Regions from separate parts of the Lelliottia jeotgali genome, predicted to be linked through region 3. Evidence: riboswitches for the same ligand, from Rfam matches in the RefSeq annotation. Region 3 holds a riboswitch; each other region holds the start of a gene.
What was found. A riboswitch is a leader RNA that binds a small molecule or an ion and turns the genes downstream of it on or off. The one in region 3 is predicted to bind thiamine pyrophosphate.
Positions count from the first base shown of each region.

Region 1: it holds a riboswitch for thiamine pyrophosphate, as region 3 does, so the genes downstream of both, thiM (hydroxyethylthiazole kinase) here and thiC (phosphomethylpyrimidine synthase ThiC) in region 3, are expected to answer to the same signal.
Region 2: it holds a riboswitch for thiamine pyrophosphate, as region 3 does, so the genes downstream of both, thiB (thiamine ABC transporter substrate binding subunit) here and thiC (phosphomethylpyrimidine synthase ThiC) in region 3, are expected to answer to the same signal.

Region 1 covers NZ_JAENMQ010000001.1:969,919-972,117, reverse strand. Annotated here, with positions in the region: gene JBO43_RS04625 (YadA-like family protein) at 1-300, opposite strand, end outside; TPP riboswitch at 788-884, shown strand; gene thiM (hydroxyethylthiazole kinase) at 921-1,691, shown strand; gene thiD (bifunctional hydroxymethylpyrimidine kinase/phosphomethylpyrimidine kinase) at 1,688-2,199, shown strand, end outside.
Region 2 covers NZ_JAENMQ010000002.1:139,821-142,019, forward strand. Annotated here, with positions in the region: gene sgrR (HTH-type transcriptional regulator SgrR) at 1-961, shown strand, start outside; TPP riboswitch at 998-1,098, shown strand; gene thiB (thiamine ABC transporter substrate binding subunit) at 1,130-2,113, shown strand; gene thiP (thiamine/thiamine pyrophosphate ABC transporter permease ThiP) at 2,089-2,199, shown strand, end outside.
Region 3 covers NZ_JAENMQ010000019.1:19,462-21,660, reverse strand. Annotated here, with positions in the region: gene nudC (NAD(+) diphosphatase) at 1-167, opposite strand, end outside; gene rsd (sigma D regulator) at 265-762, shown strand; TPP riboswitch at 941-1,052, shown strand; gene thiC (phosphomethylpyrimidine synthase ThiC) at 1,135-2,199, shown strand, end outside.

The sequences.
Region 1 (2,199 bases), on a different contig from region 3:
TAAATCTGCTTTGGTTTGCTGCAAATCATTATTCACCACCAGCACTGCATCTTTGGTACTATTCAGGTCGTTATCCACGCTATTAATATGCGAATTGAGTCCTTCAATAGCCCTGTCAGTATTCACTTTATTTTGGGTGATCTGGCTCTGATGATCGTTAATAAGATCGACATTAGCCTGGTGCGCGGCTTCGACGGAATCTCCCCACGCTTGATCATAGATTACCGGTGCAGCCAATGCGCTACCGGCGCAGGACATAGATAATACAAATAAAGCGATGGCGGTTTTACGAGCAAGCATTAATTTCACAATACAAATCTCAACGATAAATTTAAAAACAAGCAAAAGATCCTCAGTTTTGACGCAGCCAGATACCGACGCGTGAAACCGAGTCGGGTGTTGCTGTTGATGAGGATGTCATTCTTTGATGGTTAGGATATTGCTAACGAAGCTGAACTATCGCCTAACGGACTCAGGTGAGTTTTGATGCAGATCACAAGTCTGTTTTATAGGTAACTCACTGAAAGTAAACATTAATTTAACCTAATGCATTGTTTTTTATTGTTTTGTTATCGGGCCGGGGCAAGGTGCATTGGGCTGATATTGTGAGCTTAAAAAGGATTAAATCTAAATAATCAAAGAGATTAAATGTATACAAAGTGAATGAATGTGAGCGCTATTTTTTTTTAGTTATTTTTATCATTGTGGGCAATAAATAAACCGTTTTGAGAAGGCTTGTCAGCGCAGGCCACATCCTTTACTCTTCTGGAATTACATCAGTTATATGTAATTTGACTCGGGGTGCCCTTCCTTGTGAAGGCTGAGAAATACCCGTACCACCTGATCTGGATAATGCCAGCGTAGGGAAGTCAGATGCCTTTCACGGTTATCGCTTCTTCACGCAAGGCAGGAGCGAAACCATGCAGCCTGACCTGCTCGATTTACACGTCTTACATCACTTCCGCACGCGCTCTCCGCTCACCCACTGCATGACCAACGATGTGGTGCAAACCTTTACCGCTAACGTTTTACTCGCGCTTGGCGCGTCTCCGGCGATGGTTATCGAAGCCGAAGAAGCAGAGCAGTTTGCCGCGCTGGCCGATGCGCTGTTGATCAATGTCGGGACGCTGACTTCGCCACGCGCGCAGGCCATGCGTCGGGCGATCGAAAGTGCGGTTGCCGCCGGAAAACCCTGGACTCTCGATCCCGTCGCCGTTGGCGCACTGGCGTTTCGCACCCGCTTTTGCCAGCAAATTCTCACCCTCAAACCGGCAGCCATCCGTGGGAATGCGTCGGAAATCCTCGCTCTCGCCGGAATGAGCGCGGGCGGTCGCGGAGTAGATACCACCGATACTGCTGCCAGCGCGTTACCCGCAGCGCTGGCGCTGGCTCGCCAGACCAACGCGATTGTCGCGGTCACAGGAGAAGTGGATTACGTCACCGACGGCCAGCGAACCAAAACTATCGTTGGCGGCGATCCCATGATGACCCGCGTGGTCGGCACCGGCTGCGCCCTGTCGGCGGTGGTCGCGGCAAGCTGTTCGCTGCCGGGCGACAGGCTGGATAATGTTGCCGCCGCATGCGGATGGATGAAACGCGCGGGAAGCGTCGCGCTTTCGCAAAGCACCGGGCCGGGCAGTTTTACCAGCGCCTTTATCGACGCACTCTGGAACCTGGAGGCGCAGGCATGAAACGTATCAACGCACTCACCATTGCAGGCACCGATCCGAGCGGCGGGGCGGGCATTCAGGCCGATCTCAAAACGTTCTCGGCGCTCGGGGCCTACGGCTGCTCGGTCATTACCGCGCTGGTGGCACAAAACACGCGCGGTGTGCAGTCGGTGTATCGCATTGAGCCGGATTTTGTCGCGGCACAGCTGGATTCCGTGTTCAGCGATGTGCGCATAGATACCACCAAAATCGGTATGCTGGCTGAGACGGATATCGTCGAAGCCGTCGCCGAACGTCTGGCGCGGTATCAGGTGCAAAACGTGGTACTCGATACGGTAATGCTGGCCAAAAGCGGCGATCCGCTGCTCTCGGCATCTGCCGTTGAAACCCTGCGCAAAAAGCTATTGCCGCAGGTGTCGCTGATTACGCCGAATCTACCAGAAGCGGCGGCGCTACTGGATGCGCCACATGCCCGCACCGAGCATGAAATGAAAGAGCAGGGCCGCGCATTACTGGCGCTCGGCTGCGA
Region 2 (2,199 bases), on a different contig from region 3:
TTCCGAGCCAGACCAGTGGTTGCCGTGGCTGATGGGCCATATTCCGTCGATGATTTTGCCGCACGAGTGGGGTTCGATGGCGAATTTCGCCAGTCAGCCGGTAGGAACCGGCCCTTACGCGGTGACGCGCAATAATAACAATCAGCTGAAAATTCGTGCCTTCGATGACTATTTTGGCTATCGCGCATTGATTGATGAAGTGAATGTCTGGGTGCTGCCGGAGATCAGCGAAGAGTTCAGCCCCGGCCTGACGCTGGAAGGCCCGACCGACGGCGAAAAAGCGGTCGAAAGCCGTCTTGAAGAGGGCTGCTACTATCTATTGTTCGATGCTCGCACCCACCGGGGCGCGAGCCCCGAAGTGCGCCAGTGGGTCAGCCAAATCCTCGCACCTGCCAATCTGATTTATCAGGCGGAAGATCAGCACCAGACCTACTGGTTCCCGGCCTACGGGCTGCTGCCCCGCTGGCACCACGCCCGTCCAGGGCGGTGCGAAAAGCCTGCCGGGCTGGAATCCATTACCCTGACCTATTATCGCGAACACGTTGAGCACCGGTTTATCGCCCGCATCATGAGCAAGCTGCTGGCCGCAGAAGGGGTGGTGCTAGACATTCAGGAAGTGGAATACGACGAATGGCATCGCGGCGAAGCGGTGAGCGATATCTGGCTCAACAGCGCGAACTTCACCCTGCCGCTCGATTTCTCGTTATTCTCGCATCTGTATGAAACGCCGCTGATCCAGCACTGCATCGCCCGCAACTGGCAGCAGGACGCCGCCCAGTGGCGAGCGGGCGATATGAATCTGGCGGTCTGGTGTCAGCAACTGCTGGCCCAGCAGGCGATGGTGCCGCTGATCCACCACTGGCTAATGATTCAGGGACAGCGCAGTATGCGCGGCCTGCGCATGAACACCCTCGGCTGGTTTGACTTTAAATCAGCCTGGTTTGCGCCGCCGGAACCATAACACTTTCGTAATATTCACCAAATCATTACAATACCGCCGTTCTCAACGGGGTGCTGCATCAACGATGTGCGCTGAGATAATACCCGTCGAACCTGATCCGGATAACGCCGGCGAAGGGATTTGAGGCTGTCGCTCAAAATCCTTTGCCACTCAACTTTGAGGTGCAAAGTGTTAAAAAAAGTTCTCCCCCTGCTGGCGCTGTTCGCGCTGCCTGCTTTTGCCAAACCCGTTTTGACGGTCTACACCTACGACTCCTTTGCCGCCGACTGGGGCCCTGGCCCGGTGGTCAAAAAAGCCTTTGAAGCCGACTGCAACTGCGAGCTGAAATTCGTGGCGCTGGAAGATGGCGTCTCCCTGCTGAACCGTCTGCGGATGGAAGGCAAAAACAGCAAAGCCGACGTGGTGCTGGGTCTCGACAACAATCTGTTGGAAGCGGCCTCGCAAACTAATCTGTTCGTCAAAAGTGGGATCGCCACCGATGCGGTGAGCGTTCCAGGCGGCTGGAAAAACGACACCTTCGTGCCCTTCGATTACGGCTACTTCGCCTTCGTCTATGACAAAAACAAGCTCAAGAACCCGCCGAAAAGCCTGAAAGAACTGGTTGAGAGCGACCAGAAATGGCGCGTAATTTATCAGGACCCGCGCACCAGCACGCCAGGCCTGGGCTTGCTGCTGTGGATGCAAAAAGTGTACGGCGATAAAGCGCCGGAAGCCTGGCAAAAACTGGCGGCCAAAACCGTCACCGTCACCAAAGGCTGGAGTGAGGCCTACGGCCTGTTCCTGAAAGGTGAAAGCGATTTGGTTCTGAGCTACACCACCTCTCCGGCCTATCACATCATCGAAGAGAAAAAAGACAACTACGCCGCCGCAAACTTTGCCGAAGGCCATTATCTGCAGGTGGAAGTCGCCGCGCGTACCGCCGCCAGCAAACAGCCAGAACTGGCAGAAAAATTCCTGAAATTTATGGTCTCACCTGCGTTCCAGAATGCGATCCCGACCGGCAACTGGATGTATCCGGTGACCGACGTGACGCTGCCCGCAGGCTTTGATCAGCTGAGCAAACCGCAAACCACGCTGGAATTTACTCCACAGCAGGTTTCCACTCAGCGCGCCGCCTGGATCAGTGAATGGCAACGCGCCGTCAGCCGTTAATCCCCGGCTGGCTGATCCCTGGGCTGACCGCTGCCACGCTGATGGTGGTGGTCAGTCTCGGGGCATTTCTTGCCCTGTGGCTGAAC
Region 3 (2,199 bases):
AACCACACGGGATCGCCCTGCCATTCGCCGATCTTCAGCGCCTGTTGCCCCGCAAGATCGAAATTTTCAGCCTCGCCGTAAGGTAATTCTCCGCCGGGCAACCATAATTTTTGTTCGTGGCTGACGATCCACCAGCCGCGATCTAATTTTTCAATTATACGATCCATATCTATTGCACTACCTTTGCTTCACAGGCATGTTGATAACAATATTCTTACATTTTTGGGTGGCCAGCTTTTTCATCTTAACCTTGTGGAGTCAAACATGCTAAACCAGCTACAAAGCCTGACAGAGCGCGTTGGAGGAAGTCATCACCTGGTCGATCGCTGGCTGCACGTGCGCAAACATTTGCTTGTTGCCTACTACAATCTGGTTGGCATTAAGCCTGGCAAAGAATCGTATATGCGGTTGAATGAAAAAGCGCTGGATGATTTTTGTCAAAGCCTGGTCGACTACCTTTCCGACGGTCATTTTAATCTATATGAACGTATTATTCGCGAAATGGAAGGGACGACGCCGTATTTAGCGGCGACTAAACTCTATCCGCTGCTGGAGGCCAATACCCAGCAGATCATGGACTATTACGACTCCACGCTCGAAAACGCCATCGACCAGGACAATTATCTGGAGTTCCAGCAGGCTCTTTCCGATCTCGGCGAGGCGATGGAAGTGCGATTTACACTGGAAGACAAGCTCATCGCCCTGGTGCTGGACAGCAATCTGAAGGCCAGCAACGAAGACAACATCGCGCGACCGGCTTGAGTTCTTAAGCGTTAACGAGTAATTTACAAATACCGCGTCTGCACTGCAGGCGCTTTACACGAAATCATTCCTGCTGCATCGCGGCGGCAACTGAGCGAATCCCAGGGAGCTTACATCAGTAAGTAACCTGGGTGAGCGAAGGCAGCCAACAAAGAGGCAGCTTGAAGGATAAAGTGTAAATTTCTTGTCGGAGTGCCCAGTACAGAAATGTACGGGCTGAGACCGTTAATTCGGGATCCGCGGAACCTGATCAGGCTAATACCTGCGAAGGGAACAAGAGTCAAAAAGCTGTTTTATCACCCATCAGGGTGATCATATCTCTTGCTTCATCCGTCGTCTGACAAGCCACTCCTTACTTTTTTGGAATGAGCTATGTCTGCCACTAAACTGACCCGCCGCGAACAGCGCGCACAAGCCCAACACTTCATCGACACCCTGGAAGGCACCGCTTTCCCGAATTCCAAACGTATTTACATCACCGGTTCGCAGGCCGACATCCGCGTGCCGATGCGTGAAATCCAGCTCAGCCCGACACTCATCGGCGGCAGCAAAGAGAATCCCCAGTTCGAAGACAACGAAGCGGTGCCGGTCTACGACACCTCTGGTCCTTACGGCGATACGGATGTGGCCATCAACGTGCAGCAGGGTCTGGCAAAACTGCGCCAGCCGTGGATCGAAGCGCGCCAGGACAGCGAATCTCTGACTGACCGCAGCTCCGCATACACCAAAGAACGTCTGGCCGACGATGGCCTGGACGAGCTGCGCTTTACCGGTCTGTTGACGCCGAAACGTGCCAAAGCAGGCAAATGCGTGACTCAGTTACACTACGCCCGCTCAGGTATCGTGACGCCGGAGATGGAGTTCATAGCGATTCGCGAAAACATGGGCCGCGAGCGCATCCGCAGCGAAGTGCTACGCCACCAGCATCCTGGCGAAGGCTTTGGCGCTCGCCTGCCGGAGAACATCACCCCGGAATTTGTGCGCGACGAAGTCGCCGCCGGACGGGCGATTATCCCCGCCAACATTAACCACCCGGAATCGGAGCCGATGATTATCGGCCGCAACTTCCTGGTGAAAGTGAACGCCAACATCGGTAACTCCGCGGTCACCTCTTCCATCGAAGAAGAGGTCGAAAAACTGGTGTGGTCCACCCGCTGGGGCGCGGACACGGTGATGGATCTCTCCACCGGGCGCTACATTCACGAAACTCGCGAGTGGATCTTGCGTAACAGCCCGGTGCCGATCGGCACTGTTCCGATCTACCAGGCGCTGGAGAAAGTCAACGGGATCGCTGAAGATCTTACCTGGGAAGCCTTCCGCGACACCCTTCTGGAACAGGCGGAACAGGGGGTGGATTACTTCACCATCCACGCCGGGGTATTGCTGCGTTACGTGCCGATGACCGCTAAACGTCTGACCGGGATTGTGTCGCGCGGC